Regions from separate parts of the Nocardiopsis sp. iso_237 genome, predicted to be linked through region 3. Evidence: riboswitches for the same ligand, from Rfam matches in the RefSeq annotation. Region 3 holds a riboswitch; each other region holds the start of a gene.
The links. Region 3 has a riboswitch for thiamine pyrophosphate ahead of AC0VYM_RS23780 (ECF transporter S component). Riboswitches for the same ligand answer to the same signal wherever they lie in the genome.
Positions count from the first base shown of each region.

Region 1: linked by a shared signal. The riboswitch ahead of thiD (bifunctional hydroxymethylpyrimidine kinase/phosphomethylpyrimidine kinase) and the one ahead of AC0VYM_RS23780 (ECF transporter S component) in region 3 are both predicted to bind thiamine pyrophosphate.
Region 2: linked by a shared signal. The riboswitch ahead of tenA (thiaminase II) and the one ahead of AC0VYM_RS23780 (ECF transporter S component) in region 3 are both predicted to bind thiamine pyrophosphate.
Region 4: linked by a shared signal. The riboswitch ahead of thiO (glycine oxidase ThiO) and the one ahead of AC0VYM_RS23780 (ECF transporter S component) in region 3 are both predicted to bind thiamine pyrophosphate.

Region 1 is NZ_CM149669.1:4,806,413-4,814,121, reverse strand. It holds gene AC0VYM_RS21835 (alanine/glycine:cation symporter family protein) at 16-1,434, shown strand; gene thiD (bifunctional hydroxymethylpyrimidine kinase/phosphomethylpyrimidine kinase) at 1,524-2,327, opposite strand; TPP riboswitch at 2,316-2,416, opposite strand; gene AC0VYM_RS21825 (DUF368 domain-containing protein) at 2,505-3,431, opposite strand; gene AC0VYM_RS21820 (acyl-CoA synthetase) at 3,787-5,487, opposite strand; gene rocD (ornithine--oxo-acid transaminase) at 5,863-7,137, shown strand; gene AC0VYM_RS21810 (SGNH/GDSL hydrolase family protein) at 7,230-7,709, opposite strand, start outside.
Region 2 is NZ_CM149669.1:1,803,301-1,811,009, reverse strand. It holds gene AC0VYM_RS08175 (carbohydrate kinase family protein) at 1-435, opposite strand, end outside; gene AC0VYM_RS08170 (hypothetical protein) at 432-1,661, opposite strand; gene AC0VYM_RS08165 (HNH endonuclease family protein) at 1,851-2,495, opposite strand; TPP riboswitch at 2,723-2,820, shown strand; gene tenA (thiaminase II) at 2,810-3,463, shown strand; gene AC0VYM_RS08155 (nitroreductase/quinone reductase family protein) at 3,467-3,943, opposite strand; gene AC0VYM_RS08150 (universal stress protein) at 4,089-5,012, shown strand; gene AC0VYM_RS08145 (alpha/beta hydrolase) at 5,254-6,183, shown strand; gene AC0VYM_RS08140 (peptidoglycan recognition protein family protein) at 6,370-7,197, shown strand; gene AC0VYM_RS08135 (glutamate synthase-related protein) at 7,419-7,709, shown strand, end outside.
Region 3 is NZ_CM149669.1:5,270,367-5,278,075, forward strand. It holds gene AC0VYM_RS23760 (serine/threonine-protein kinase) at 1-506, opposite strand, end outside; gene AC0VYM_RS23765 (enoyl-CoA hydratase/isomerase family protein) at 945-1,745, opposite strand; gene AC0VYM_RS23770 (energy-coupling factor transporter transmembrane component T family protein) at 1,793-2,599, opposite strand; gene AC0VYM_RS23775 (ABC transporter ATP-binding protein) at 2,596-4,146, opposite strand; gene AC0VYM_RS23780 (ECF transporter S component) at 4,149-4,787, opposite strand; TPP riboswitch at 4,870-4,977, opposite strand; gene AC0VYM_RS23785 (glycoside hydrolase family 19 protein) at 5,117-6,007, opposite strand; gene AC0VYM_RS23790 (transglycosylase domain-containing protein) at 6,300-7,709, opposite strand, start outside.
Region 4 is NZ_CM149669.1:2,122,427-2,130,135, forward strand. It holds gene AC0VYM_RS09585 (response regulator) at 48-713, opposite strand; gene pknB (Stk1 family PASTA domain-containing Ser/Thr kinase) at 966-2,936, opposite strand; gene AC0VYM_RS09595 (thiazole synthase) at 3,313-4,113, opposite strand; gene thiS (sulfur carrier protein ThiS) at 4,116-4,328, opposite strand; gene thiO (glycine oxidase ThiO) at 4,331-5,536, opposite strand; TPP riboswitch at 5,535-5,645, opposite strand; gene AC0VYM_RS09610 (Rv2175c family DNA-binding protein) at 6,010-6,369, shown strand; gene thiE (thiamine phosphate synthase) at 6,437-7,108, shown strand; gene AC0VYM_RS09620 (aminoglycoside phosphotransferase family protein) at 7,162-7,709, shown strand, end outside.

The DNA of each region.
Region 1 (7,709 bases), 460 kb from region 3:
AAAGAGAGGTCCTCCGTGGACCACCTCCTAGAGATGGCCGGCGTTCTGTCGGAGATCATCTGGGGACCGTACGTCCTCATTCCCCTGCTGTTCCTGACGGGTGTCTACCTCACCGTCCGGCTGCGCCTCATCCAGCTGTTCCGGCTGCCGCACGCCCTGTGGCTGGCCTTCGTCCGCCGGAAGGAGGACGAGTCGGTCCAGGGCGACATCTCGCACTACCAGGCGCTGAGCACGGCCCTCGCCGCGACGGTCGGCGTCGGCAACATCGCCGGAGCGGCCCTGGCCATCGGTATCGGTGGCCCCGGAGCGCTGTTCTGGATGTGGGTGATGGGCATCTTCGGGATGGCCACCAAGTACAGCGAAGCCCTGATGGGCGTGAAGTTCCGCCGCACCGACGCCAAGGGCGAGCAGAGCGGCGGCCCGATGTACTACCTGAAGTACGGTGTCGGCGGCCGCTTCGGGGCCTTCCTCGGCATCTCCTTCGCGGTCTTCGGCGCCATCGCCGCGTTCGGCATCGGCAACGGCACCCAGGCCAACACGGTCGCCCAGCAGATGAACAGCGTCACCGGTGTGGAGACGTGGATCATCGGGCTGATCCTGATGATCGCCGCGGGCGCCGTCATCCTCGGCGGTATCAAGAGCATCGGGCGCGTCACCTCCGCCCTCGTGCCCGTCATGATCATCGGCTACGTCGGCATCTGCCTGATCGTGCTCGCCGTCAACTGGCAGTCGCTGCTTCCCGCGCTCCAGCTGGTCGTCACCTCCGCGTTCACGGGGACCGCGGCGACCGGTGGCTTCGCCGGAGCCGGTGTCCTGCTCGCCCTCCAGCTGGGCTTCGCGCGCGGCATCTTCTCCAACGAGTCCGGTCTGGGCACGGGCGGTATCGCGGCCGCCGCGGCCAAGACCACCCAGCCGGTCCGTCAGGCCATGGTCTCCATGACCCAGACCTTCATCGACACGATCATCGTGGTCAGCATGACGTGCCTGGTCATCATCGTGACCGGGGTGTGGCAGGTGGAGGGGGCCGAGGACGGATCGCTGCTCACCTCGCAGGCCATGACGGAGGGGCTGGGCGCGATCAGCCCCTCGATGGGGTCGGCCGGTGCCGTGATCGTGGCGCTCTCCGTCACGGTGTTCGCCTTCAGCACCCTGCTGGGCTGGTCCTACTACGGTGAGCGCTGCGTGGAGTTCCTGGGCGGACGCCGCATGGTCCTGCCCTACCGCCTGCTCTTCATCGTCGTCATCTTCGTGGGCTCGGTGGCCAACCTGGACTCGGTGTGGCTCTTCAGCGACATCGCGAACGGTCTGATGGCGCTGCCCAACCTGGTGGGTCTGATCCTGCTGTCCGGGCTGATCAGCTCGGAGACGCGCAAGTTCTTCAGCCACAAGGACTGGCGGAACCCGGACGTGATCATGGAGGACGTCAGCAAGTAGTGCCCGCTCGGCCGGGGGACCTCCCCCGGCCGACGAGAGGGGGGACCGGCCGCCGTGGCCGGTCCCCCCTTCTGTCTGGCGTCGTCCGGTCACCACCAGGCGTGGAAGTGGTGCACCGGTCCCTGGCCGCCGCCCGCGTCGATCTCGTCGGCGCGGCGCAGGGCCTCGGTGAGGTAGGCCTTGGCGTCGGCCACGGCGGCCACCGTGTCCGCTCGCTGGGGGAGCAGCGCGGCGATCGAGGAGGAGAGCGTGCAGCCGGTGCCGTGGGTGTTGCGGGTGGCCACCCGCCCGGCGCGGAACTCGACCGGCTCCGCGACCCCGTCGACCAGCAGGTCGACACTCTCCTCACCCGGCAGGTGCCCGCCCTTGAGCAGGACGCGGCGCGGACCGAGTTCGAGGAGGCGTTCGGCCTGCCCCCGCATCTCCTTGAGGCTGGTGGCCTCGCTCTCACCGAGCAGGTCGGCGGCCTCGGGAAGGTTGGGGGTGAGCAGGTCGGCGCGCGGCAGCAGGACGGTGCGCAGCGCCTCGATCGCGGACCGCTCCAGGAGGCGGTCCCCGCTCTTGGCCACCATCACCGGGTCCACGACCACGTTCGGTAGCCCGTAGCGGTCCACGGCGGACGCGACGGCCTCGGTGACCTCGGACGTGGACAGCATCCCCACCTTGACCGCGTGCACGGTCGCGTCGGTGAACAGGGTGTCCATCTGGTCGGTGACGAAGGACGCGGGGACACCGTGGACCCCGGTGACCCCGCGTGTGGACTGGGCGGTCAACGCCGTCACCACGGTCATCCCGAAGACTCCGTGGGCGGAGAACGACTTCAGGTCGGCCTGGACGCCGGCGCCCCCGCTGGGGTCGCTTCCGGCGATGGACACGACGTTGTACGCGCTCATTGGCGTTCCTTCGCTAGTACGAACTAGGGCAGGTTCGACGGGTGTGCTCTCAGCCGGGAGGAGTCTCTCCGGCACCCCGCGCCGCCGGGGCCTCGCGGCCCCGGCATCAGTGTTGGTTTGTGGTGGTTCCGACTGTAGTGGACGGCCCGCCGGGGCGGACCGTCCCCCTCCGCGCGGTCAGACGGTGACGTTGTGGCGGGTCTCCACCCGCTCCTGCTGGGCGTGCCTGCGCTGCTCCCAGATGATCATGCCGACGACCACCACGAAGCCGCCGACGGCGAAGGCGAGCGTCACGGGGACGTCGGTCATCGGCAGCAGGTCGCGGTTCTCGTCCTGCCACGGCCACAGGGCGCGCAGCGAACCCGCCATCAGACCGGTCAGCACCACGAGGGTGATGTGGTGGTGGTTCTCCAGCAGGAACTGGAGCACCTTCACGAACAGGGCCAGACCCGTGATCATGCCGAGCACGAAGACGGTGATGTAGGGGAGGTCCGCCGCGCGCAGGGCCGCCATGGTCGGCTCGTACAGGCCCAGGGTCAGCAGGATGAACGAACCCGACAGGCCCGGCAGCACCAGGGCGCAGATCGCGACGGCCGCCGCGAAGAAGACCACCACCGGGTGCGTGGGCAGGTTGGCGCCGGGCAGGCCGGTGAGCGTGAAGGCGAGCGCGGCGAAGACGAGGGCGACCGCGTAGTGCCAGGCCTTCCACTTCTTGCCCGCGCCGGTGTAGGGGATCCAGAGACAGGCCAGGACCAGGCCGAAGAACAGCGCGTAGGCGTACTGGGCGTGCGCCTCCACCAGCGGGGCGAGGAAGACGGCGGCCAGGACGAGTGCGAGGGCCATGCCGATGAGGGCGGGGACGAGCACCGACCAGTCCACCTGGCGGAACTGCTCCTGGGCGCGCTCCTTGCCGCGGCCCCGGGGCACGTCCGTGACGTAGCGCTTGATGCCGCTGACCACGTGGCCCGCGCCACCGATGAGCTTGTCGTAGAGGCCGACCATCAGTGCGACCGTGCCGCCGCTGATGCCGGGCAGTGCCTCGGAGGTGCCGACGGCCCCGCCGCGCACCGCGTTGAAGATGTAGGAGCCTACTGACTTGGCCATGTTGTCGGGCGCTGGCCCGGGAGTCTCCCGGGAGAGGGCGCCGTCCTCCGTCCTGATGGGGCCGCCGGTCCCGTGTGCACGGTCGACCGGCGGGTCAAAGGGGTGCTGTACAGCGCGGGTCGCGGGGACGACCTCCACCGGTTCGATACTCCGGCCCGCGCGGATGTTTGCCGCCCGGGCCGTGCGATGGGGGAGGAGAGCCGTCAGGCCCCGGGCCGGGCTGCGCCAATTCTAGCGGCGCCGAACGGGGTGAGGACGTCCGAGAGCCCTGAGAATCGGGGTTTTGGTCAGGTATCAGCCCGCGAGGTCCTTGGTCCGAAAACAGATCGTGACGACGGCGGACCGGAGCACGGTCTCAGGTCCGGTACGAACCGGACAGCGGCGAGGTCGGAACGGCGGGCGCGGCCGGGTCCTCCCCGGCCACCGACGCCGCCCACCGGTAGTCCTGCTTGCCCACCGCCGTACGCCGTACCCGGTCCACGAAGTGCACGGTCCGGGGCACCTTGAACCCGGCCAGACGCACCCGGCAGTGCGCCCGCAGCGCCCCCTCGTCCGGAGCCGAGCCGGAGGCCAGCGACACCAGGGCCGTCACCTTCTGCCCCAGCCGCTCGTCCGGGGAGGGCACCACGATCACGTCCTCGACCGAGGGGTGCGCCTTCAGCACGGCCTCCACCTCCTCCGGGTAGACCTTCTCCCCGGCGGTGTTGATCACCACGCTGCCCCGGCCCAGCAGCACGATGGAGCCGTCCCCGGCCCGGGTGCCGTAGTCGCCCGACAGCGCCCAGCGCCGCCCCTCACCGTCCGTGGGGAACGTGCGCGCGGTGGCGATCGGATCGTTGTAGTAGCCGAGCGGGATCCGACCGGTCCGGGCGATCCGGCCGACCTCGACCGACCCCGGCGGAAGCGGGCGCAGCGCACCGTCGAGCACCGCGATGCTGCCGCCCATCATGAAGCTGCGCCGGTCCGCGGAGTCCGCGACGCTCGTGTGCTCGTCGGGCGCGGTGGCCGAACCGCACACGCCCGTCTCCGAACCGCCGTAGGCGTCGGCCAGGGCCACGTCCTCACGCCAGGCCCGCCACAGCCCGCGCACCGAGGGGGTGAGCGGGGTGCCGCCGGAGCGCACCGAGGTGAGGTCGGGACACAGGTCGGGTTCGGTCAGCAGGTGCCTGGCCAGCGGGCGGGCCATCGCGTCGCCCACCAGCTGCACCGCGTGCACGCCCTCGCGGTGGGCCAGCTCCAGCACCCGGTCCGCGCGGAAACTGCGGTCCGTGGACAGCACCACGCGTTTGCCGCACAGCAGCATGCTCAGCGCGTTCCACTGCCCGGCGGCGTGCATGAGCGGACCCAGCACCAGCATCCGCAGCGGGAAGCAGCGCGCGGCGCGTTCGGCCACGTCCAGCGGGGTCCCGGCGCGCGGGGCGCCCGGGTCGCGCCGCTCCACGGCCGCGCGGAACACGTCCGCCTGGCGCCACAGCACCCCCTTGGGGTAGCCGGTGGTGCCGCCGGTGTAGAGCAGGTAGTGGTCGTCGCCGCTGGTCACGGGCAGTTCCGCCGCTCCGTGCCCGGCGTCGGGTCCGTGCGCGGCGAGCGCCTCCTCGTAGTCCACGCCGTCCAGCGAGGCGTCGCGCTCGGAACCGTCCTCCAACAGGAGCACGTGCCGCAGGCGCGGCAGGTCGGAGCGGACCGTCGCCACCGTCGTGGCCAGGGAGTCCTCCGCGATCAGGGCCACCGCGTGCGAGTCGGAGAGCACGTGCCGGAGCTCGCCCGCCACGTACCGGTAGTTGACGTTGACCGGCACCGCGCCCGCGCGCAGGACGCCCAGGAAGGCCTCCACCCACTCGGCGCGGTTGAACGACAGGATCGCGACGTTCTCCCCGGGGCGCACACCGGCCGCGGCCAGGTGCCGGGCCAGCCGGGTGGAGCGGTCTTCCAGGGCGCGGTAGGTGAGACGGCGCGCTCCGGCGACCAGCGCGATCCGGTCGGGGACGGCGTCGGTCACCGCCGTCATGAGGTTGGCGAGGGAGAAGGGGCTGTCCGGGGACGCGTGTAGGGGCACGTCGATGACCTCCCTGACGTTCGTGAAAGCCGTCCTCGGCGCGGGGCGCTCGCGGCGGCTGTGGCTCGTTACGAGCGAACGTACCCGTCGGGGCGGCGGCCGATCGCTGTGGAGGCTGTGTACCGCGTCACCTGCGTAACCGTCCCCCGTCACCCCCTTTGGAGGCCCCGCCGGGCCGCTCAAGCTCAGCGGGGGTGCCGGGGCGGGAGGTGCCGGGGTTTCGGGCCCGGGGCCGCGGCCGGTGATCTTCACCACCCCTTGTGGGCTCACCGGATCATCTGCTCAACTCTTGGAGATCCCGCCGCGGGGCTCTACAGGGCCCCACGGTGGGTATCTACTGTCTGACCATCGGTCAAAGGTGATCGGAGCGGCTAGATGACCACCCAGAATCTGGGACAGCAGGACTCCGTCGGAAACCCCGGCGGACAGGGACTCTCCAGCGCGGACCACATCGAACTCGCACAGTCGAGGTCCGCACACAACTACTCACCCCTGCCCGTCGTGATCGCCGAGGGCCGTGGCGCCTGGGTGACCGACGTGGAGGGCAAGCGCTACCTCGACTGTCTGGCCGGATACTCGGCCATGAACTTCGGCCATCACAACCCCGACCTCCTGGCCGCCGCGCACGCCCAGATCGACCGGGTGACGCTGACCAGCCGGGCCTTCTACAACGACCAGTTCGGCCCGTGGGTGAGTTCCCTCGCCGACATGGTCGGCAAGGAGAAGGTCCTGCCGATGAACACCGGTGCCGAGGCGGTGGAGACCGGTATCAAGGTGGCCCGCAAGTGGGGCTACGAGGTCAAGGGCGTCCCGGAGAACCAGGCGACCATCGTCGTGGCCGGGGCCAACTTCCACGGCCGGACCACCACGATCATCTCCTTCTCCTCCGACTCCGAGGCGAAGACGGGTTTCGGCCCCTACACGCCGGGCTTCCGCTCGGTGGCCTACGGTGACGCCCGGGCCGTCGAGGACGCCATCGACGAGACCACCGTGGCGGTGCTCATCGAGCCGGTGCAGGGCGAGGCCGGTGTGATCGTGCCGTCCGCCGACTACCTGCCGCGCATCCGGGAGATCTGCGACGCGAACCGGGTCCTGTTCATCGCGGACGAGGTGCAGTCGGGGCTGGGTCGCACGGGCACGATCCGGGCCTGTGAGCACACCGGCGTCGTCCCGGACGCCTACCTGTTCGGCAAGGCGCTGGGCGGCGGAATCCTGCCGGTGTCCGCGATGGTGGCCGACGAGGACGTCCTCGGGGTCATCCAGCCCGGGCAGCACGGGAGCACCTTCGGCGGGAACCCGCTCGCCGGGGCGGTGGGCCGGACGGTCGTCCGGATGCTGACCGAGGGCCCCTACCTGGAGAACGCCAGGAAACTGGGCGAGGTGCTCCGGCGCAGGTTGGACGCGTTCGTCGGTGACGGTGTGGTGTCGGCGCGCAGCATCGGCCTGTGGGCGGGTGTGGACGTCGACCCCGCGCTGGCCTCGGGCAAGGAGCTGTGCAAGCGGCTCGCGGAGCACGGCGTACTGGTCAAGGACACCCACGGGTCGACCGTGCGGATGTCGCCGCCGCTGGTGATCAGCGAGGACGACCTCAACTGGGGACTGGACCGGTTCGCCGAGGTCATCGCGGAGCTCAAGGCCGAGCGGGGCTAGGTTCCCCACGAGGGCGGATCGACGGTGCCCCGTCCCGGACCCCTCCGGGACGGGGCACCGTGGCCTCCGGCCCCACGGGCCGGGCGAGGTGTTCAGGAACCGGCACCGGCCTCGGCGGTGTCGTCCCCGTCCCCGTCGGCCTCGTCGGGGGCGTCCGTGCCGGGGACCGCGTTGACCGGGTCCAGGGGGCCGCCGAGTTCGGTGTGCAGCACGTCGGCGTCGACCTTGTCCAGGGTCTCCCGGGACGTGAACAGCACCCGCTCGGGCCCCTCCTCGATCTGGAGGCGCACGCGCTCGGCGATGGAGCGCTGGCCCTGGGCGGTGGGGTGGAAGCTCGCCCGGTCCACACGCAGGCCCTCGCCCAGCTGACCGAGGACGATCCCGTTGAGCCAGGCGTCGTCCTCACTGACCTCGTGGCCCTTCAACGCCGTGAAGACGTTGACGAACTCCACGCTGCCCACCTGACGGGAACCGTACACGTCGCCGTCCACCTGGTAGGCGGTGTCCCGGATCCGGTCGTTGAACCGCTGGGCCACCGAGTTCAGCCACAGCTGGTCACTCTGGGAGAGCGT
Region 2 (7,709 bases), 3.1 Mb from region 3:
AGAGAAGCCAACGTTGGTCAACACCGCGAGGTCCGCGTCCTGGACCACGTCACGGAACACCTGGGTCGGGTAGAGCGCGTCGTTGAGTCGGTCCAGGTAGGTGGAGGAGAGTTGGTGGCCCTCTTCGCTGACGAGACATATCGACAGGGGCGAGGAGGGGGTGTCCACACATCCGGGGCCGTAGAGACCCTCCTCTTCCAGTCCCGCCCGGATGGCCCGGCCGGGAACATCCTGGCCGACCAGGGTGCACAGGTCCACCCGATCGCCGAGACGGCGCAGGGTGACAGCGAGATTGGCGCCGACTCCACTGACTCCGGTGGTCATCTTCTGGGTCTCCACGCGCCGCCGCGGCTCAGTGAGATCGATGGTGCCCAGTGTCGCGGCCGTGCACAGGTTGGCGACTCCGGCGACGACGATACGGCGTTCGGTGCTCACAGGGACCTCCCCGGAATGTCGAGGGACAACGAGCGCAGGGGTCGTATGGCCACAGGTTCGTCGGGTTCGGGGATGTCCAACAGTTCGTAGAGCATCGCCCGGGTTCGCCGGGCGAAGCCACCAGGGTGGGAGCTGACCTCCTGGGAGAGTGACTTCAGGGCTTCCTGTTCCCCCTGCGTGAGCTCGCGCAGAAGATGGTCAAGGATCGGGAGGGTCTCCCTGGCGCGGGGCAGGGAGCGAAATGCTCGGCCCATGGGTGAGCCCGGGTCGACGTCCCCCGCCCCGCGCGAGTCCAGGAGAACGGGTCGCGAGAGGAGCGTCGCGTACAGGGATGTCGAACCGTGATCGCCGAGCACCGCGTCAGCGGCGGCCAGGACACTGGTCCACTCGGCGGTTGCTGGGACGACGATCAGTCCTGCATCGACCCAGGCCCGCAACCAGGAGTGCACCTGCCAGGTGCCGTGAGCCGCCCAGACGTTGGGATGAATCAGTAGTGCCACGCGGCACTGGTTCCCACGGGACTGGTCCATGATCCGCCGCAGGGCCTCGCGTCCGGATCCCAACAGGGAGGAAGGGCCCCAGGTGGAGGTGGCCACCACTAGCTTTTCCGTGGGGCCTACCCCGAGTTCGCTTCGGCAACGATCGCGCTGGCGCAACGACTCCAGGAGCCGGTCGACGGCGGCGTCGCCAACCACGCGTGCGCTGCCCACCGCTTCCGGACACACCCGGCTGAGACGTGTCCCCTCATGGGTGTGGGCCAGAGCCAGGCGAGCCGCGACCAGCTGTCCGTCTCGGACCAAACCCTCACGGGCCAGCCCGTAGGGCTGTCGGCTCAGCACCTGGCGCCCGTAGACGGGGACGGGGGTGAGCTTGTTGAACCCCACCCCGTGCGCGAAAAGCACGATCGGGGCGAGCACACGGTCCAACTCACGGCTGACACTGGTGGCCAACGCCAGGTCGAAGCGAGTGCGGATCGCCTGTTGCCAAGGCACCACCACCGCCTCAATGGCGCCCAGCCATTCCTGGACACCCGCGCCGAACACGGCGTGCGGGGCGATGGTGAACACCACCTGCACACGGTGGTCGGCGGCCAATACAGCGATGGGGTCCATGAGCCGCTGCGCGTCAGCGACCGTGTGTGCGATGGCCAGGACCCTCTGGCAGTCCGGCCAGGTCGTCCAGCGTTCCGGTTCCACCCCGACCGGCGTGTGTATCCACTCCTGCACTCTGTGCCTCCCTGAGTCCCGCCCACCGGATGTGGGCGGCTACTGGGAGAGTGCGTGACCTGCTTGGACAGAGGGCTGGACACCCGGCTGGACACGGACTGGACAAGCACCTGAACGCGCTGGTGAAGGTCGCGTCCGGGTGGGATCGGCCGTGAACCACGGCCGATCCCGTTCAGTGCGAGCCCCGGGCTAGAGGGCCGGGGTGGTCTCCACGACCGCGTCGGGGCACGTGTCCGCGACGGACGTCAGCGCGGCGAGCTCCGCCTCGTCGACCGACAGGCTCCAGCGGGTCTTCACGGTGGTCCACTCGGTGACGTACCGGCAGTGCGCCTCCTCCGCCGGGGGCATCCACTCGGCGGGGTCCCGGTCGGCCTTGGACCGGTTGGAGGCCGCGCTCACGGCCACGAGCGCCACCGGCTCGTCCAGGTCGTTGGCGAAGTCCCGGCGCTGGTTCGTGCTCCACTCAGACGCCCCGGAGTCCCACGCCTCGGCCAGCGGGACCATGTGGTCGATGTCCAGGGAGCGGGCCTCGGTGATGGTGCGGCCGTCGTAATAGGAGTGCCACTCGCCCCCGGTCAGTCTGCAGCGGTCCCCGACCTCCGGCGCGGTCTCGGCCTCCTCGATGAGGACCTCCGCGCGGGTGTGGCATCCGTTGCCGTCGGCGTCGACCCAGTGCGGGAAGAGGCTTCGGTCGTAGCCGGAACGGGACTCGTCCGCGACGGTGAGGGCGGAGATCGCGTCGGCCAGGGGCGTGGGCGCGGCGTACGCGGGGCTGGGGGCCAGGAGAGCGGCGGTGAGTGGGATGGCGGCGAGGGCTGCCAGGTGCGGGCGCATACGAAGGCCTTCCAGGTTGTTCACAGAACGTGTAGGTCCTGTGCCTGGGGGTCACGCGTCAAACCCGCGACCGCTCGATACACCCGAGACCGGCGGGACGGGTCGTGACCAGTACGGACAAGCCCGGCCTTGCGGGTGTGGTTCCGGTCGGCCCTCCCGACCCTGGGACTCCGGACCGTATCGGGCTCCCCGAGGGCGGTCCGGTACGGGGCCGAACGGTAGGGTCCGGCACAGGCACGGGGTGCCCCGGACACCGGGGCTGAGATCACACCCGTCGAACCTGCTCTGGATCGTGCTAGCGAAGGGATCGCCTCATGACTGGTTTCTGTGCTCTCGTGTGGGAGGAGACGGCGTCGACACGGGACGCCATCGACGCCCTCCCGTTCGTCCAGGGGATCGGGGACGGCACCCTGAGCCGGGAACGGTTCGACTACTACATGGTCCAGGACGCCCTGTACCTGCGCGGATACGCGCGTGCCCTGGCCACGGCGGCCGCCAGGGCGGACACCAGCGAGGAGATCGCGTTCTTCGCCAAGGCGGCGCACGGCGCGATCGCGGTGGAGAGCTCCCTGCACGAGGGCACCGTGGGCAGTGTCGCGGAGGACGTCCAGCCGTCCCCGACCTGTACCGCCTACACCTCGTACGTGCTTTCGCTGGCGCACACCCAGGGCTATCCCGAACTCGTGGCCGGGGTCCTGCCGTGCTTCTGGGTCTACACCGACGTCGGTGAACGGCTCATGGCCAAGGCCGGGGACCTCAGTGACCACCCCTACGGCGACTGGATCGCCACCTACGGGGACGAGGAGTTCGCCCGGTCCACCGAGCAGGTGAAGGCGATCGCGGACCGGCTCGCCGCCGGTGCGGGCGAGGCGACGGTCTCCCGGATGCGTGAGGCGTTCCGGAGGGCCACCACCTACGAGTGGATGTTCTGGGACGCGGCCTGGCGCCAGGAGACCTGGCGGCGCTGAGGCTCAGCGCTCCGGGACCGGGGTGAGGCGGAAGACGGGGATGACCCGGTCGGTCCGCCGCTGGTAGAGGGCGAAGTTGGGCCAGACCCCGCACAGACGTGCCCAGGCCCGGTCCCGGGGCGCCCCGGTGAGTTCCTCGGCCCGGACGGTCACCCCCCGCCCCGCCCCGCCGATCTCGGCCGTGCGCGCGGCCCTCAGGTTGAGCGCCCACGCGGGGGTGGAGTCGGCACCGAAGGCCGATCCGGCCACCAGGTGGTCCGTGCCGTCGGGGACGCACAGCAGGGGTGTGCGACGCGGTTGGCCGCTCTTACGGCCCCTGACGGTGAGCACGGTGTTGGGCAGCCCGGCGAGGTCGAGCAGACCGAGGCGCCCTCGGCTGAGGCGGTACAGGTTCCGGTCCAGCCAGGTGATCTGGGGCAGGAGTCGCGGTGTCCACGCGAGGGCCCCGATCCGTACGGCCAGGGGTGTGAGCAGGCCCATGTGCGCATCGTAGCCGTGCTGGGGGCAGCCCGCACTCCACGGTGACCCGCGGCGACACGCCTCACGGACTGGGATCCGCGCTGGGCGGGTGGAAGACTCCAGGCAGAGCCGTGACGTGCGCGGACGCTGCCGGAGGGGGCTGTCGATGGTGGAGGACGGGCTGGTCGCGCCGAAGGTGGTGGTGGGGATCGACGGGTCGCCCACCGCCTCGTGGGCCCTGCTCTGGGCGGCCGCGGAGGCCGACCGGCGCGGGTGGCCGCTGCACGTGGTGTACGCCCTGGCGATGCCGTTGGTGACGTCCCTCTACGCGGGGACCACCCGCTTCCCGCCCCCCGAGGAGGTCTCCGACCACGGCCGCCGGATCCTGGCCGAGGCCGGAGCCCACGTGCGCGGGCGCCACCCAGGGGTTCCCGTGGAGGAGGTCCTGGCGTTGGAGGAGCCGGGCGCCGCTCTGGCGCGGCGGACGGGCCCGGACGACCTCGCGGTGGTGGGTTCGCGCGGGCTGGGCGCGGCGCGGTCGGTGCTGGACGCCTCGGTGAGCGTCCGGCTGGCGTCCCGGGCGGAGTGCCCCGTGGTCGTGGTGCCCGGGACCGGGGCGGAGAATCCCGCGGTCCCGCCGCGCCGGATCGTGGTGGGGGTGGACGGGTCCGACGACTCCCGGCGCGCGCTGGCCTTCGCTCTGCGGGAGGCCTCGCTGGTGGAGGGCGGTTCGGTGGTGGCGGTGCACAGCTGGCAGGTCCCGTTGCCGCTCGACTCCCGTTTCCTGGACGAGGGCGAGTGGTACCCGCCGGACGAACTGTTGGACCGGAGGGCGCAGGAGTTGGTGTCGGAGATGCTGGCCCGGGTCGTGGACGACGGGACCGAGGGGGTGGCCGTCTCCGTGGTGCGTGGCGGGCGGGAGGCCTCCGAGGCCATCGTGGAGGCGGGTACGGCGGCGGACCTGATCGTCGTGGGCTCCCGTGGACGGGGCAGCGTGCGCGGCCTGCTCCTGGGCTCCGTGAGCCAGGGCGTGCTGCACGCGGCGACCGTCCCGGTCGCGGTCCTGCCGAGGCGCCCCCGTCCCCGCTGACCCGGTACGGAGCACTCGCCGGTCAGTGTGAACCCGCTCCCAACTGGTGTGACGTCCTCCGGGCCCGGGAACTACTCCGGGCCCGGAGTAGTTCCCTCCAGTGAAGGAACGCACCGACACCCGGACCACACCCCCTGGGGTGACCACCATGGGACCTCGGCACGAACGCCCCGGCTCGGCCGGGCACGGTCGGCGGCGCACCGCCGTTCCCTCGCCCCTCCCCCGTCACCCGAGGAACCCGATGCCCCAGCTCCACCCCGACCTGGCCCCTGCCCGCTTCCTGCCCACACCGACGTTCGGCCCCCGCACGGCGCGTCTGGCGCAGCGGCTCACCGAACGCATGCGGCCGGTCCGGACTCCGTCCGATCTCCTCGTCGAGGAGCACACGGTGCCGGGGCCCGAGGGCGCGCCGCCGCTCAACCTCCGGGTCTACCGGCCCCGGTCCCTGGAGGGCCCCTCCCCCGCGCTGCTGTGGAGCCATGGCGGCGGGTACCTGTTCGGCAGCCCGGTCCAGGACGAGAGGGGCAGCGTCGAGTTCGCCCGCGAACTGGGCGCCACCGTGGTGGCGCTCCGCTACCGCAAGGCCCCCCAGCACACCGCCCCGGCGCCGGTCGAGGACGCCCACGCGGCGCTCTCCTGGATGGCGGATCGGGCCGGACCTCTGGGGATCGACCCCGACCGCGTGGCGATCGGCGGCGCCAGCGCGGGTGGTGGCATCACGGCGGCCCTGGCCCAGATGTGCCTGGACCGGGGCGGACCCCGACCGCTGTTCCAGCTGCTCGTCTACCCGATGCTCGACGACCGCACCGCGCTCCGCACCGACCTGGACGAACGCGGCGTGCGCATGTGGTCCGCGGCCAGCAACCGGTACGCCTGGCGGTCGTACCTCGGCGCCGAACCCGGAGGTGCGGAGCTCTCGCCCTACGCGTCCCCGGCGCGCCGTGAGGACCTGTCCGGTCTGCCCCCGGCCTGGATCGGGGTGGGCACCCTGGACCTGTTCCACGACGAGGACCTCGCCTACGCCGAGCGCCTGCGCGCGGCCGGAGTCCCCTGCGCGACCACCGTGGTCCCGGGGGCCTTTCACGGGTTCGACACGTACCTTCCCCACGCGGAGGTGGTCCGGGAGTTCCGCCGCGAGCAGGTCGCGGTGCTGCGGGCGGCGTTCGGGTGAACACCTCCCCGTCCCTCGCGAAATGGTCCCAATACATCATTGAATGACGGCGAGACAGGGGACGTTGAGTGAATTCTCCTGGCCGATCCCGGTCAGGAGAATTCCTCGTTTCACCCCTGTGCGCACGTGTGCCTTCCGTGTTTTTCATTAACTGGCAAGTAACCACGCCGAACACGAAGGACGGCCATGACGCCTATCCCCCACTCCGGTATGGACAGACGCGCACTCCTGAGGACGGCGGCCCTGACTTCGGGGGCCGCGGTCCTCGGCGGTTCCCTCGGCGCCCTGGGCGCTGGCGGCGCATCCGCCGAGACCACCGACCTCGCAGCCCAGGCGGCGCCCGAGCTGTACTGGCGCGGCGCCTGGAACGCTCGTCCGCCGAGCAGCCCCATCCAGGTCCTGGCCAACCCGCCGCAGTACATCGTGGTGCACCACACCGCGACGGCCAACAGCACGAACTACACGCTCGACCACGCGCTGAACCTGTCCAAGTCGATCCAGAACTACCACATGGACAGCAACGGCTGGATCGACACCGGTCAGCAGCTCACCATCAGCCGCGGCGGCCACCTCATGGAGGGCCGCGACCGCACGCCCGAGTCGATCGCCGCCCGTCAGCACGTGGTCGGCACGCACGTGGCCAACAACAACAGCACGTGCATCGGCATCGAGAACGAGGGCACCTACATGACCCAGGGCCCGACCCAGGCCCTGACGAACACGCTGGTCGACACCCTGGCCTGGCTGTGCGGGGCGTACGGCCTCAACCCGGGCAGCGCGATCCGGGGGCACCGGGACTTCAACGCCACCGCCTGCCCCGGCGACGTGCTGTACTCCATGCTTCCCGAGCTGCGCAACAGAGTCGCCCAGACCATGCTGGCCCAGGGCATCCCGATCGCGGCCGAGCCCGCGGCCACCGAGGACGGCCCGACCTTCCCGCCGGTCCCCGACGACGAGCCGGACCACGAGTTCTACCACGGCCCGCTCCGGGGCCCGGACGACTTCTCACGCTGACGTCCACGTAGAGGACATCTCCCCGTTCGGTGTCGCTCTCGCCCTCCCACGGCGCCCGTCCGCCCCGGTCACCCGGGGTTGGCGGGCGCCGCCCCGTGTCCGGCTCCAGGCATGTCGATGAACACGGAGGGTAGTCAACTCAATACACTTTGCCGTGATCCCCGCGTGGCCGACCGTCCCCGACGGGGCCGCGCTGGCACCCACGACCTGAGGAGCACGGCATGCGGGCCACGAAGGTAGCCGACTGGGACGACCTTGAACCGCTCCGGCCCGCCCACGCACGGGTCTCCAACGTGGACCTGGCCGTGCTCCGCCTGCCCGGGTCCTCCGTGTCCGCCGACACCCCCACCCCCGGGTCCACCGCCTCCGGGGACGAGGTCCGGGTCCTGTTCGGCCGCTGCCAGCACCGGGGCGCGCTCATGTCCGACGCGACCGTGGAGGACGGGACCCGGCTCGTCTGCGGGGTCCACGGCTCCGCCTACGACGCGCGCAGCGGCGTCAACCTCTACTAC
Region 3 (7,709 bases):
CCGTCCACGGCGTGCGCGATGCCGAAGTCGATGACGATCGGCTCACCGTTGGAGATGATCACGTTGCCGGGCTTGAGGTCGCGGTGGATCACGTCCACCGCGTGGATGTCCTTGATCGCCCGGGCCATGCCGGTGACGAAGCGGGTCAGAGCGCGGCCGCGCAGGGGGCCGTGGTCGGTGACGGTGGCGTCCAGGGTGGGCCCGGGGATGTACTCGGTGACCACCCAGGGCAGCTCGGCCTGGGTGTCCGCGTCGATGACCTCGGCCACGTTGGGGCTCTGCACACGGCGCATCGTCTCGACCTCGCGGGCGAGCCGGGCGCGTGCGATGTGGTCACCGGCGACCTCGGGCTTGAGGACCTTCACCGCGACGAACTGGTCGGTCCGGGGATCCTCGGCCTGGTACACCACACCCATGCCGCCGGCGCCGATGCGGCGGCGGATGACGTAGTGGCCGATGCGCTCCGGCAGTTCTTCACCCGTGGGGAAACCTGCCGACATTGCCATCGAGAACTCATCCCCTCAAAAGACCACATACCACCACGTCCAGCTTATCGGCCGGGGGGATGGGTCAACATTGGCTTGTGTGGCCCCTCCGAGGGGCCTGCGGTCTGTTCGGTCCCGCCGGAGGGGTGTGGGCGCCACACGCGCCACCGGGGACTCCGGGCGAACCGTCCGTCCTCGGACGACCATTGACGAGTATGACGGAAAAACCACGCGGGCGGTTCCCCGTCCCCCGTCCCGGTTGGCCGGTTCCGGACGTCTTCCCAGGGTCCCGCGCCGCCGGTCGACGCGACGAGGAGTCGAAGTGGCGACGAGGTGATGCGAGCCGGGGCAGGTGCCCGAGGCGGGACGCCGGGATGGACGCACTGACACTACCCGCCCCGAACTGCGCGGACACCCCCCAGGCGCCGAGGCGGACTGGGGGGCCGGTCACAGCCGGGCTCAGCGTCCGACGAAGGTGGCCTTGCCGGGCCCCTGCTCGACGAAGCTCTTCATCCCGGCCTTCTGGTCCTCGGTGGAGAACAGGCCGGAGAAGTGCAGGCGCTCGATCTCCAGGCCGGTGTCCAGGTCGGTCTCCAGCCCCCGGTCGATCGCCTCCTTCGCGGCGGCCAGCGCCACGGCGGGACCGTCCACGTACTTCGCGACCAGGGCGACGGCGGCCGAGTAGACCTCCTCGTCGGGCACGACCTCGTCCACGAGGCCGATCTCCCGGGCCTCGTCGGACCGCACGTGGCGTCCGCTGAACACCAGGTCCTTCGCGCGGGCGGGACCGATCAGGCGCGGGAGCCGCTGGGTGCCGCCCGCACCCGGGATGACGCCCAGCTGGATCTCGGGCTGGCCGAGCCGGGCCTTGGTGCCCGCCACCCGGAAGTCGGCGCACAGAGCCAGCTCGCAGCCGCCGCCCAGCGCGTAGCCGCTGATCGCCGCGACCACGGGCTTGGGGATGCGGGCCACCGCCGTGAGAGCGTTCTGGAGCGCCCGCGAGTACTCCAGCATGCCGGCGTGGGTGAGGTCGGCCATCTCCTTGATGTCGGCCCCGGCCACGAACGCCCGCTCACCGCCGTAGAGCACCACCGCGCGCACGGAGGGGTCCGCGGACACGGCGGCGGCCGCCTCCGCGATCTCCCGGGTGACCGTGCCGTTCAGCGCGTTCAGCGCCTTGGGCCGGTCGATCCGGATGACGGCCACACCGGGGTTCTCCGGGTCGGCCTCGACGCGCACGAACTCGCTCACGTTCTCCACCTTCTTCGCTTCGACGTCAGTGTCCGCTGCTTACCTAACCACCCGCGTCAGCGGAAGAGCAGCACCAGGGTCCCCAGGCGGGCCGACAGGGCGTAGGCGGCCACCAACAGCAGGACGGTGCCCGCCAGCAGGAGGGTGTCGGCCGCCCGCCAGCGGCTGTACCGCGCGTGGGTGCGGGGTCCGGTGCCGAAGGCCCGCGCGTCCATCGCGGTGGCCAGCAGGGTCCCGGTCCGAATGGACCGCACCAGCAGCGCGAACAGCCGCCCGAAGAACAGCGAGACGATCCGCAGGGGGTTGCGTCCGGCTTCCAGGCCCCGCGCCCGACGGGCCAGGGTGATGGTCCGCCACTGGTCGGCGAGCAGCGGGATGAGCCGCAGCGCGGCGAGCACGCCCATGGCGGGGCGTTCGGGCACCCGGAGCCGCTGCACGAGGCCGTCGGACATCTCCGTGGGGTCGCTGCTGATCGCCGCGAGCAGTCCGGGCAGGGCGATGGCCAGCAGGCGCACCGCCGCGCCCACGGCGCCCTCCAGCCCCTGCTCGCCGTACAGGTAGTTGACCGCGCCGCTGCTGAGCCCCATGAGCAGGAAGGGCCCGCCCAGGACCAGCAGGGTGCGCCGGTCCACTCCGCTGAACGGCACGGTGACCAGCACCGCGAGCAGCACGACGCCGCCGGTGACGGCGTCGACCGCCGGGATCAGTCCGATACCGATCATCAGCGCGGCCAGCAGCTTGGCGGCCGGGTTCAGGCCGGTCAGCCAGTAGCGGGCACCGCCGCCCTCGGGCACGTCCAGGGTGAGGGTGTCCCCGCCCAGGGCGCGGGGCGGCACCGTGCGGTCCGTGTTCCGGGAACTCACGCGTCCCCCTCTCGGGCCGTCGCGGACCGGGCCGCCTCGACGGGCACCGCGCGCCCCTCGGCCACCCGTACCTCCACGTCCGTCAGACGGCGCAGGAGGAGTTCGTCGTGGGTGGCCATGACCACGGCCCGCCCCTCGGCGCGCAGGGCGCCGAGCAGCTCCACCAGTTCCGTCCAGGTTCGGGTGTCCTGGCCGAAGGTGGGTTCGTCCAGCACCAGCAGGTCCGGGGCGTGCGAGGGACCGGAGCTGAGCGCGGTCGCCACCGACAGGCGCCGTTTCTCCCCGCCGGAGAGCGTGTACGGGTGCACCTCGGCCAGCCGGGTCAGCCGCAGCCGCTCCATCAGCTCGCCCACCCAGGAGTCGGTCTCGGCCTCGCCCATCCCCGCGCGCAGCGGCGCGAAGCGGAGTTCGTCGCGGACCGTGGCGGTGACGAACTGGTCCTCCGCGTGCTGGAAGACCGTTCCCACGTGCCGGGCCAGACGGCGGGCGGGCCAGCGCACGAGCGGGCGCCGGTCGGCCTCGGCCAGGGGACCGCGCGGCAGGACCTGGCCCCGGTGCGGGCGCGAGAGCCCGGCCAGCATGGTCAGGAGTGTGGACTTGCCCGCGCCGTTGGGTCCGGTCAGGGCGGTGGCGGTCCCGGCGGACAGGGTGACGTCGACGTCGTCGAGCACCGTCCTCCGAGGTGCGGCGCGCACGCCCACCTGGAAGGGGGTGCGGGCGGTGACGCCGACGGTCTCCACCAGCGGTGCGCCGCCGGGCCCGGGTGTGAGCTCGGGGGCGGGTTCGTTCCCGGGGATCCACACGCCCTGGTCGGCCAGCGAACGGCCGTGTTCCGCGAACACCCGCTCCGGGGTGCCGTCCGCGATCACTCCCCCGCCGGGTTCGACCACGACGACCCGGTCCACCAGGTCCACGACGTCGGCCACCCGGTGTTCGACCAGCACGAGGGTGGCCTCGGTCTCGTGGAGCAGGCGGGAGAGCAGGTCGCGGACGAGCACCGCCCCGGCGGGGTCGAGGTTGGCGGTGGGTTCGTCCAGGAGCAGCAGGCGCGGCCGCATGGCCAGCGCGCCGGCGATGACCAGGCGCTGTTTCTCCCCGCCGGAGAGGGCGCCCGTGGAGTGCCGGAGGCCGTAGGGGAAGCCGACCTCCGTCAGGGAGCGCTCGACCCGGGGCCAGATGTGCTCGGGGTCCACCCCCAGGTTCTCCAGTCCGAAGGCGACGTCGTCCCCGGCCCGGGCCATCACGAGCTGGGTCTCGGGGTCCTGGCTGACCAGCCCGACGCCGCCCCGGCCGCGGTCGGCGGGTGCTCCGTCCACCAGCAGCGAGCCCTCGTGCTCCCCGCTGATCGCGCCGTCCTCACCGGTGAGCCCGGCCAGGGAGTGCAGCAGGGTGGACTTGCCCGCGCCCGAGGCTCCGAGCAGCAGGACCCGCTCCCCCGGTTCGACGGTGAGGTCCACCCCGCGCAGGGCGTGCGTTTCACGGCCGGAGTGCTTCCATCCCCAGCCGGAGAGTTCGACGCGCGCCCCTCGCGCGTTGGGTCGTGTCACGGTCAGCCCCTGGCCGAGGGGAAGGGGGCCAGCGCGCCGGACCTGGCCAGCGCGGTGGTGAGCAGGCGCGCGCCGACGCCCGCGATGACGGCCGCGCTGAGCACCACGATCACGCCGTAGGTGAGCTGGTACTCGATCGGCCAGGTGACGTTGTAGGCGATGTTGTCGCGGATGGCCGGGGAGAGTCCGGCGACGGCGGCGGCGAGCACGGCCACGCCCATGTTCCAGCGCCGGTAGGCGAAGGCGAGGAACACCAGTTCGGGCAGCAGTCCCTGGAGGGTGCCGTCGACGACGACCATGACCCCCCACTGGGTGCCCAGCACGGCCGAGACCGAGGCGGCGGCGATCGAGGTGAGCAGGGCCGCGCCGGGCTTGCGGATGATGAGGCCGCCGAGCACGCCGGAGATCAGCCACATGCCGTAGACGACGGCCTGCCCGGGCGGGAACGCGACGAACAGCGGTGTGGTGACCGACCAGACGATGTTCCACAGCCAGAAGACGACGCCGACCGCGACGCCGATGACGGCGGCGACGACGATGTCGACGGTGCGCCAGCTCCGGGCCTTCGCGAGGACCTCCCGGACGGGGCCCCCGGGTTCGGCGGTGGCTCCGGTGCCGGTCCCGCGGTTTTCGGTACTCATGATGGTTGGTGTCCCTTCGTCGGGGTGACGAGGGCCCATGTGGCCAAGAGCGCCGGTCGGGCGCGCGCTGACGCACGCACGACGGCGGTTTCCTACGACTTCCTTCGCTGGCATGACCCAGATCAGGTGTGTAAGGGTCTGCGGCCGGGTGCCGCACTCTCAGCGCTCACGCGCTCCCCTGTCGGATTGGCTCCATTATGGGGCAAACAGGACGCGCGGTGAAGACCTTCCCTCCTCCGGGACACGAAGAAGCGGGGGCGCGCCCGGCGGTGGTCGCCGGTCGCACCCCCGCTCGGGTGCCGTCAGGGGTGCCTCACGGCACCCGGGGTTCAGCAGCTCAGGTTCGACCCCGTGGTGGTGCCGAGGATCTGGGTGAACTGGGTGAACGTGTTGATGCGGCTCTGCACCTGTCCGGGGTTGCCGCCGTTGCACTCGATCGAGCCGTTGATGGAGCGGATCGACTCGCCGAAGCCGTGACCGTCGACGATGGCGGTGTGCCCCGACATCGTCCCGGCACCGGACTGGGTGTTCCAGAACCAGAGTCCGGTCCGCCAGGCGATCGAGGCGTCCTGCTCGACCAGGTAGGGGTTGTTCAGCAGGTCGATGCCGAGGGCGTCACCGGCAGCCTTGTAGTTGTAGTTCCAGCTCAGCTGGATCGGGCCCTTGCCGTAGTAGGCGGACTGGCCGGCCGGACAGCCGAAGGGCTGGCTCAGGTCGCAGTAGTGCGGGTAGTTGTCCTCGTTGATCTCCTTGATGTACACCAGCCCGCCGGTCTCGTGGCTGACGTTGGCCAGGAAGGCCGCGGCCTCGCGTCGCTGCACCTCGACGCTGCCGGTGTTGGTGAAGCCCGGGTAGGAGCTCAGGGCGGTGGTGAGGCCCGAGTAGGTGTAGAAGGGGTTCCGGTTCGGGAACATCTGGTTGAACTGGGCCTCGCTGACGACGAAGTCGTTCGGGCCCGGCTGCTCACCGCCTCCGCCGTCGCCGCAGGGGCCCTGGTCGGCCCAGACGTCCGAGGTTCCGGGACGCTCGTTCTGCGTCCACCACTTGGCGGTGTAGTTGCGGCCTTCGAAGGAGACCTGGCCGCCGCCGGTGTAGACGGAGGAGGAGCTCCAGGCGGTGGCGCAGGCGGTGGCCGCCTGCGCGGCGGCCACCGGGAGGGTAACGAGCACAGCCGCGATCGCGCCGAGCGCGGCGAGCTGACTCAGGAGACGTCGGATCACGTGATCACACTCCTAGGGTGCGGCGCTGCGTCCGACCGCGCGCCGCGGGGGGGTGACGTCACCTAAGCAAGAGTGGTCTAGACCTGTCAAGGTCCAGACCACGGATCGTGAGAACCGGATGACGGTACGGATCGGGACGGCGGCCCGCGACCCGGCCCGGCGGTCACCGGTATCCCGTGGCCACCGGGCCGAGGCGCCGCCCGGGGACGCGTCCGGGGGCGCGTCCAGGACGTGTTGTTCGGATGCCTCGCCGCTGGCGGCGGCGCCGGGGAACGATCCCCGGGACACGCCCCTAGGTTCCCTCGTCGTCGCCCGCACCGTCCGCGAGGTCCTCCGCGTCCTCGGAGCCCCCGCCGCCCTCCTCGTCCTCGTCGTCCCCGTCGCCGCCCCGCTGCTCGGGCGGCTCGGTCTTCGGGTCACCGAAGGCGCCCGGCGACCCCGCGAAGGTGTCCGACGGCAGGTTCTTGGTGGCGCCGCGCATGCTCTCCTGCCAGATCGGGCCCGGGAGGGTCCCGCCGTAGACGATCTCGAAGTGCTGCCCGCCGATCGTCACGCCCTGGAGCGGGTTCTCCTCACCGCCGCGCACGTCGCCCACGACCACCGCCGAGGCGAGGTTCGGCGTGTACCCGGCGAACCAGGCGTAGGCGGCCCCGTCCGTGGTCCCGGTCTTGCCCGCGGCCGGACGCCCCAGGTCCAGACCCTTGGCGGTGCCCCCGTCGAAGGTCTGCTGGAGCAGGTGGTTGACCCCGTCGGCGGCGTTCTGCTGGACCGTGCGCTCACACTCCGAGGTGGTCTTGAACTCCGTGCCGGTGCCCTCCTCGGTCACCATGCGCACCGGGCGCGGCTCGCAGTACTCGCCCCTCGCGGCGAAGGTCGCGTAGGAGGCGGCCACGGTCAGCGGGGACACCTCCTGGTCCCCGAGGGTGAAGGAGCTCCAGACCCCGAGGTCGCCGCCGTCAGCGCGGTGCACCCCGGCCTTCTCCGCCATCTCCGAGGTCTCGCACAGGCCCACACGCTTCTGGAGCTGCGCGAAGTAGGTGTTCACCGACCCCTTGGTCGCGCTGATCATGTTGTGGCTGCCGTCGTCGCTCTCCCCCGCGTTGCGGACGCTCCACGAGGACATCCTCGTGCCCTCGCAGTCGGCCATGCCGCTGACGGACAGGTTCTTGGGCGAGGCGAAGCTGGTCCCGTACCCCAGGCCCTTCTCCAGCGCCGCCGCCAGCGTGTACGTCTTGAAGGTGGATCCGGCCTGGTACCCCAGGGACCCGCCGTCCTCCTGGTCCACGGCGAGGTTGAGGGAGGTCGTCCCGACCCGTTCGTCGTCGAACCCGTACCGCAGGTTCTGCACGAGCGCGCGCACGCGCCCGGAACCGGGCTCGACCATGGCCTGGGCGGCGAACTTCGTGGAGTCCTCGTGCGGGACCCGCTTGTCGACGGCGTCCTGGGCCGCGTCCTGCGCGGCGGTGTCGAGCGTGGTCCGCACGATCAGCCCGCCCTGGGCGATGCGCTGCTCGCGCTTCTCGACGGTGTCCCCGATCAGGTCCGAACTCCGCAGCCAGCGCATCGTGTAGTCGCAGAAGAACGGGTAGTCGCTCTCCGCGCAGCTGCCGCCGCGCGGGCTGGAGTCGATCCCCAGGCCCTTCTCCTTGTGTGCCTCGGCCTCGTCGGCGCTGAGGGCGTCGGTGGCCACCATGCGGTCCAA
Region 4 (7,709 bases), 3.1 Mb from region 3:
CGACACCATCCGAAACCCCGCGTTCCGGCCGCCGCAGGGTCACCGGGTCATTCGTCCAGGCCCTGGTCGATGGCGTAGCGCACCAGCTCCACCCGGTTGTGCAGGTGCAGTTTGGTCAGGGTGTTCTGGACATGGTTCTGGACCGTGCGGTGGGAGATGGTGAGGCGGCGGGCGATCTGCTTGTAGGCCAGCCCCTTGGCGACCAGCCGCAGCACCTCGGTCTCACGGGGGGTCAGCTCGGGTGCCCGCTCCCGGCCGTCGGCCGCGCGGTCGTCCTCGGCGGACAGCCGCCGGTACTCACCGAGCACCAGTCCGGCCAGTCCCGGGGTGTAGACGGCCTCGCCGGTGTGTACCCGGCGGACGGCGTCCAGGAGCTCCTCGCGCCCGGCCGACTTCACGAGGTAGCCGGTGGCCCCGGCCTTGACCGCCGCCAGCACGTCGTCGCTCTCGCCGCTGGCGGAGAGCACCAGCACCCGTGGGGGTTCGGGGAGCGCCACCAGGGCGGCCGTCAGCTCCACACCGTTGGTGTCGGGCAGGTGCAGGTCCACCACGGCCAGGGTGGGCCGGGCCGCCGGGGCGATCCGCAGCGCCTTGGCGCCGTCGCCCGCCGTCCCCACCACCTGGAGCCCGGCCTCGGCCAGGTCCCGTGCCACCGCGTCACGCCACATGGGATGGTCGTCCACGACCATCACCCGGATCTCGTCGCCGCTCATGCCGCCGACACTACTAGGTCGTGTTTTTTGGATCATTCCGCGCTCGCGACCACCAGGCTGCCTCTCACTGCGCCGATGAAGCTCGGACAGCCAAACCCGGGCTGACCTTCACTCCACGGCTTGCGAGAGATTGCCTGGACGGCCGCTCGCATCGATGACGGCTCCGCCGCCACCAGCGAAAGCATCCAAAAAACACTCCCTAGGGCGTGTTCGGCGGTCAGCCGGGTCCGCGCGGCGGGCGCGGAGTCCGGGTCAGTCGTCGTCCTCGTCGAGGTCGCCCAGGTCGATCCCGCCGGGTGTGGCGGTGAGCTTGATCTTGGTGCCCTCGGGAGCGGTGCCGGTGTGCGACTGGTGCGCCACCACGCGGCCGCCGAAGATCCGCTCGACCTCGACCTCGAACCCGGCGTCCTCCAGCTCCTTGCGGGCGTCGCGGACGGAGTCGCCCACCACGTCCGGGACGTCGACCTCGGGCGGACCGCTGGACACGGTCAGTGTCACGGTGGCCCCGGGACCGACGTTGGTGCCGGTGTCGGGGGTCTGGCTGATCACCAGGCCCTTGTCGATGTTCTCGCTCTCCTCCTCGACGATCTCGGCCGACAGGCCCAGGTCGTCGAGGGTCTTCTCGGCGTCCTCACGCTTCTCCCCGGCCAGGCTGGGCACGGGGATCCCGCTGCTGACGGTGATGGTCACCGTTCCCTCGCGGTCGGCCTCCGTCCCGGCCTCGGGGCTGGTGGCCAGCACCTCGCCGGGGTCGTTGTCCGGGGAGTCCTGCTCCTCCTGGACGATGCTCTCGTCGTCGAAGCCGAGGTCCTCCAGCGCCTTGAGGGCGTTGGCGACGTCGTCGCCCACGAGGTCGGGCATGGAGACGTTCTGCGGGCCCTTGGACAGGAACACCGTCACCGTGTCACCGGGGGACAGCCGCGAGTCCACCTCCGGGTCGGTCCCACCGACCTCACCTGCGGCGGCGTCGTCGCTGTACACCCTGTCGTCGGAGAGCTCCACGACCAGTCCCGCGCCGCGGATCTGCTCGCTGGCGGCCTCGGGGGACAGTCCGATCACGTCCGGGACCGCCTCGTAGCGGCCGAGCAGGAACCACCAGCCCGCCACGCCCACGACCAGGGCCGTCACGATCGCCCCGACCACCAGGAGGCGGTTGCGGGAGAACCGCGACCGACCCTCGGGGTAGTCGTCGTAACCGTCGTCGTAGTCGTCCCGGCCCAGGCCGCCGCCGTTCATGTCGACGACCATGGTGGCGTTCTCGGTACCCGGACCGGCGCCCCCGGCGATGAGCTGGGGCGCGGTCATGGTGGCGGCGGAGTTGGCCTGCGGGGCCACGGGGGCCAGCGGCGCGGCCGAGCCCGTCACCGAGTCCGGCAGCGTCCGCAGGACCTCCAGGACCTTGGCCAGGTACTGGCCCGCGTTGCTCGGGCGGTACCGCGGGTCGCGCTCGGTGGCCTTGGTGACCAGGCCGTCCACCTCGGGCGGCAGGTTCGGCAGGAAGTGGGAGGGGCGCGGGACGTCCTCGTTCACGTGCTGGTAGGCGATCGCGATCGGGGTCTCGCCGGTGTGCGGCTGGCCGCCGGTGAGCAGTTCGTAGAGCATGATCCCGGCCGCGTACACGTCGCTGCGCGCGTCGGCGGTGCCCTTCTCGATCTGCTCGGGCGCCAGGTAGGCGGCGGTGCCCATGAGCGTGCCGGTGCGGGTCAGACCCTGGTTGGACTGTTCCACCGCGCGGGCCAGACCGAAGTCGGCCACCTTGACCCGGCCGTCCTTGCTGATCAGGACGTTCTCGGGCTTGACGTCGCGGTGCACCATCCCGGCCTGGTGGGCGGCGCCCAGCGCGGCCAGCACCGAGGCCATGAAGTTCAGGGCCTGCTTCGGGGCCAGGCGTCCGTGCGCCTTGAGGATGTCGCGCAGGGTCTGGCCCGGGACGTACTCCATGGCAAGGAAGACGTGCCCCTGGTCCTCACCCTGGTCGAAGACCTGCACGACGTTGGGGTGGGAGAGCTTGGCGACCGAGTGGGCCTCGTTGATGAAGCGCTGGACGAAGGTCGGGTCCTGGGCCAGGGAGGGGTGCATGACCTTGAGGGCCAGCCGTCGGTCGAGCCTCAGGTCGTGGGCGACGTAGACCGTCGCCATGCCGCCACCGGCGATCCTTGACTCGACGAAGTAGCGACGGTCCAGCGTCGCGCCTACAAGCGGGTCGGAAGTCGTCATGTCCACGGCGGAGTTGTGTCCTTGCTGCGGGGAGCGCGGGCGTTCGCTGCCGGTGGCGCGTACCCGACACCTGGTGTCGATCCGACACGATAGCGGAAGCCGGTGTCAGGTCTGCCCCGCGGTTCACGGTCGCGGCGGCCCCCGTGTCCACCGTCGTGGAGGCCGACCGGAGGGTCGGTTCGGGGCGCCCGCGCCTGGGCGGTCTGAGGGTGCGGTGCCGCCGCGCGGCACCCGCACCCTCCCACGGTAGGGGACGGGAGCAAACCCGGTGGTGACGGCCTGTTCGCGTGTCGTCACCGACTGTTCGGGCGGTGTGTCCACGCGGGAGGACGCCCCAGGTCCGGGCCTCCGGCCCCACCGTGGCGGCGCCCTCCCAGGAACCTCAGACCACGTCGGGGCTGGAGGCCCTGGCGTGGCGGCGGACCGGGATGCGCCCGGCCAGCCGGGCGCCGCGCCCGGCGCGCACGGCGTCGCGCATCGCCGCCGCCATCCGCACCGGCTCCTGGGCGCGGGTCACGGCGGTGGCCAACAACACCGCGTCGCACCCGAGCTCCATCGCCAGGGCCGCGTCGCTCGCGGTACCGATGCCCGCGTCCACGATCACCGGGACGTCGGCCTGCTCGACGATCAGCTCCAGGTTGTGCGGGTTGCGGATGCCCAGGCCCGAACCGATCGGCGCGGCCAGCGGCATCACGGCGGCGCAGCCCAGCTGCTCCAGGCGGCGGGCCAGCACCGGGTCGTCGTTCGTGTAGGGCAGCACCGTGAAGCCGTCGTCGACCAGAGCCTCGGCGGCGTCCAGCAGTTCCACCGGGTCGGGCAGGAGGGTGTGCTCGTCGGCGACCACCTCCAGCTTGACCCAGTCGGTGCCCAGGGCCTCGCGGCCGAGTTTCGCGGTGCGCACGGCGTCCACGGCGGTGAAGCACCCGGCGGTGTTGGGCAGCGGGCGGATGCCGTTGCGCTCCAGGACGTCCCACACCGACCCCTGGGTGCCCGGGGTGATCCGGCGCATCGCCACGGTGGTGAGCTCGGTCCCCGACGCGAGGAGCGCGTCCTCCAGGACCTCCAGGGAGGGTGCCCCGCCGGTGCCGGTGATGAGCCGGGACCCGAAGGAGACCCCGGCGATGACCAGCGGGTCCTCCGGGATCCGCGCCGCGGTGTTCACGGACTCGGACGTCTGTGTCATGTTCAGCCTCCCTGTACGGCGGTGAGCACGTCCACGCGGTCGCCCGCGGAGAGCTCGGTGTCCGTCCAGGCGGTGCGGCGCACCACCTCGTCGTTGACCGCGACGGCGATCCCGCCCGGCACGGCGCCGTCCCCGGCGTCGGTGAGGGCGCGCACGACCGCGTCCACGGTGGTCGCCGCGCTGTCCTGGGCCTGTCCGTTGATGATCAGTTCCACTGCTACTCCCACGTCTGCTCACGCGTCCATCTGCTGGCTGCGAACCGGCGCGCGTACGGGGGCAGCGCGCCGGTGGTGAGGGCCTCGGCCATGACCTCCCCGGTCACCGGGGCCAGCAGGACCCCGTGTCGGAAGTGTCCGGCGGCCAGGTGTAGTCCCGGTACCCGGGTGGGGCCCAGGAGGGGTTCGTTGTCGGGGGAGCCCGGCCGCAGCCCCACGCAGGTCTCGACGACCTCCAGTTCGCTCACCCCCGGGACGAGCTCGCGCGCGTCCCGCAGGACCTGCCAGAGCCCGCCCACCGTCAGGGAGGTGTCGTGGCCCAGTTCCTCCTGGGTGGCGCCGACGATCACCTCGCCGTCGGCCCGGGGCACCAGGTAGACGGGGAAGCCGCGCACCAGTCCGCGCACGGTGCGGTTGACGAGCGGGGGTTCTCCGGCGGGCACCCGGGCGCGCAGCAGCTGCCCCTTGACCGGGCGCAGCGGCGGCACCACCGGTTCGGGCACCCGCACCCGGTCACCCCAGCACCCGGCGGCGAGCACCACCTGCTCGGCGGGCAGTTCGGTCCCGTCGGCCAGGCGGACGCCCAGGCGCGCCCCGTGGGTGCCGGGGGAGGCGATCTCCTCCGCGTACCCGGGGACCTCGCGCACGCCCGCGCGTTCCCCGGCACGGGCCAGGGCCAGGAGCAGCGCGCGCGGGTTCACGGAGTGGTCCTCGGGGGCCAGCACCCCGCCGCGCACGCCGGGCGCGAGCGTGGGTTCCAGGCGTCGGCACTCGCGGCTGGTGAGCCGCTCGGTGGGGATGCCCAGGCGCTGCTGGAGCGCGTGCAGGTCGGTGAGGACCGCGAGGTCGTCGCGGTCGAAGGCGACCAGCAGCGTCCCGGTGCGGCGGTGGCCGACGTCGACGCCGCTGGCCTCCTGGAGTTCGGTGACGAAGTCGTCGTAGAGGCGCGCCGAGCGCACCCCGAGCTCCATGAGCTCCTCCTCGCCGAAGACCGCCTCGGTGGCGGGGGTGAGCATGCCCGCCGCGACGGTCGAGGAGGCGCGGGCCTCGGAGGGCGCGGTGACGGGGTCGGGTTCGACCAGGGTCACGGCCAGGCCGCGCTGGGCGGCGCGCCAGGCGGTGACCCGGCCGACGACGCCGCCGCCGACCACGACCACCGCATTGGTGGGATGAATCGTCTTCTGTGGGGGAACCTCGTCGGTGCGCACGGCGCCGTGTTCCACTCCCTTCGCCGGAATGACCCGGATCAGGTTCGTGCGGTCGGAGGCGGTGAGCCTCCCTCTCAGCCGGGTCCACCCGGCTCCCGCGGGACGTCTCTCTTCACTCCCATCCTAGGCCGTGTTTTCTGGATCATTCCTCCCGCCCGTCGCCCGCCACCACCCTCAACGGACGCCTTCGGCGCTGTGTCCTCGCGTTACCACCGGGCTGCCTCTCGCTCCACGGCTTGCGAGAGATTGCCGGGCCCCCGCTGTGCGAGGCTGCGGAGCTTGCGTAGCAGTGCACAGTAGGGGCGACGGCCGCTCGCATCGGTGGCGGCTCCGCCGCCACCGGCGAAAGCATCCACAGAAACACGCCCTGGGACAACCCGTCCAGGGCGGTCGTGGCGGGGATCTCCCAGGCAGGGGGCCCGGGAGCGGCGCGATGGTCACCGGGGCCCGGCCGGGTGTGGCAGATTGGACGGGTGACACAAAGCGATCGTGAACTCGACGAACTCGTCGGCGAATGGCTGACCCTGCGTGAGGCGGCCGCGCCGCTGGGCGTGAGCCCCAACCGCATCAAGACCCTCATCCGCGAGAACCGCCTCATGGGCGTGGTGCGCGGTGGCGAACTCTCCATTCCCGCCGCCTTCCTGGACGGCCCGGACCTGGTCAAGGGCCTGCCGGGCACCATCGTGCTGCTCACCGACGCCGGTTTCTCCACCGAGGAGGCCCTGCGCTGGCTGTTCACGCCGGACGACACCCTGCCGGGCACGCCGATCCAGGCCATGCGCGAGAACCGGGGCACCGAGGTCCGCCGCCGGGCCCAGGGCATGGCCTTCTGAGCCGCCCACGGCCCGGGGACGCACCGCCCCGGTGACGTCCCCCGGGCCGTTGGTTAGGGTGGGGCGCGTGAGGACGAGCCACGGAACCAGCCTGCGCGAGCGCCTGGACGCATCCCTTCTGTACCTGTGCACCGACGCCCGGACCGAGAGCGGTGATCTCGCGGAGTTCGCGGACGCCGCCCTGGCCGGGGGCGTGGACATCATCCAGCTCCGGGACAAGGGCCTGGAGGCCCGCCAGGAACTGGCCGCCCTGGAGGTCCTGCGCGAGGCGTGCGAACGCCACGGCGCCCTGCTCGCCGTCAACGACCGCGCCGACATCGCCCGCGCGGTGCGCGCCGACGTCCTGCACCTCGGCCAGCGCGACCTGCCGGTGCCCCTGGCCCGCGACATCATCGGCGCCGACCCGCTGGTCGGCCGCTCCAACAACGACCCCGAGGCCGCCGCCCGTTCGGCGGAGGAGCCCGGGAGCGACTACTTCTGCGTGGGCCCGACCTGGGCGACCCCCACCAAGCCGGGCCGCCCGGCGGCCGGGCTCGAACTGGTCGAGCGCGCGGCCGCGCTCGGCACCGACCGGCCCTGGTTCGCGATCGGCGGCATCGACCTGGACAACGTGGACCGGGTGCTGGACGCCGGGGCCACCCGCGTGGTCGTGGTGCGCGCCGTCACCGAGGCCGAGGATCCGCGAGCGGCGGCCAGCGCGCTCCGGTCCCGCCTGACCGCACGGCGCGGCGACGCCTGACCGCGGCGAAAACCCGGAGACGCCGACGACCGTCCCCGGGATACTGATCGACCATGGATGAGGTTGAAGTGGTCGTCGCCCACTCCGAGCGCGCGACCCTGCGTGTAGGCGACGTGTTCCTGAAGGTGGACGCCGACCAGACGCGCATCGACGCCGAGGTCGAGGCGATGTCCCTCGCCCCGGTCCCCACCCCGGAGGTCCTGTGGCGCAGGCCGCCCGTGCTCGCGATCGCCGCGCTCCCGGGGACGGCGCTCGGCCGCCTCGGTGAGCCGTCGCCCGCGTCGTCGGCGGCGTGGGCCGCGGCGGGCGCCGCCGTCCGGAGACTGCACGAGGCACCGCCACCTCCCTGGCCCGGCCGTCGCCGCCGGAACCCCGAGGAGTGGGCGGCGGAGCTCGACCGCGAGTGCGGACTGCTCGTGGCGAACGGCGTCCTGCCCTCCGACCTGGTCAGCCGCAACCGCCAGGTGGCCGAGGCCGCGATCCGGCCGCGCACTCCGGTGTTCACGCACGGCGACCTGCAGAGGGAGCACGTCTTCGTCGAGGACGACGAGGTCACCGGCATCATCGACTGGTCCGAGGCGGGCCGGGGCGACGCCCTGTT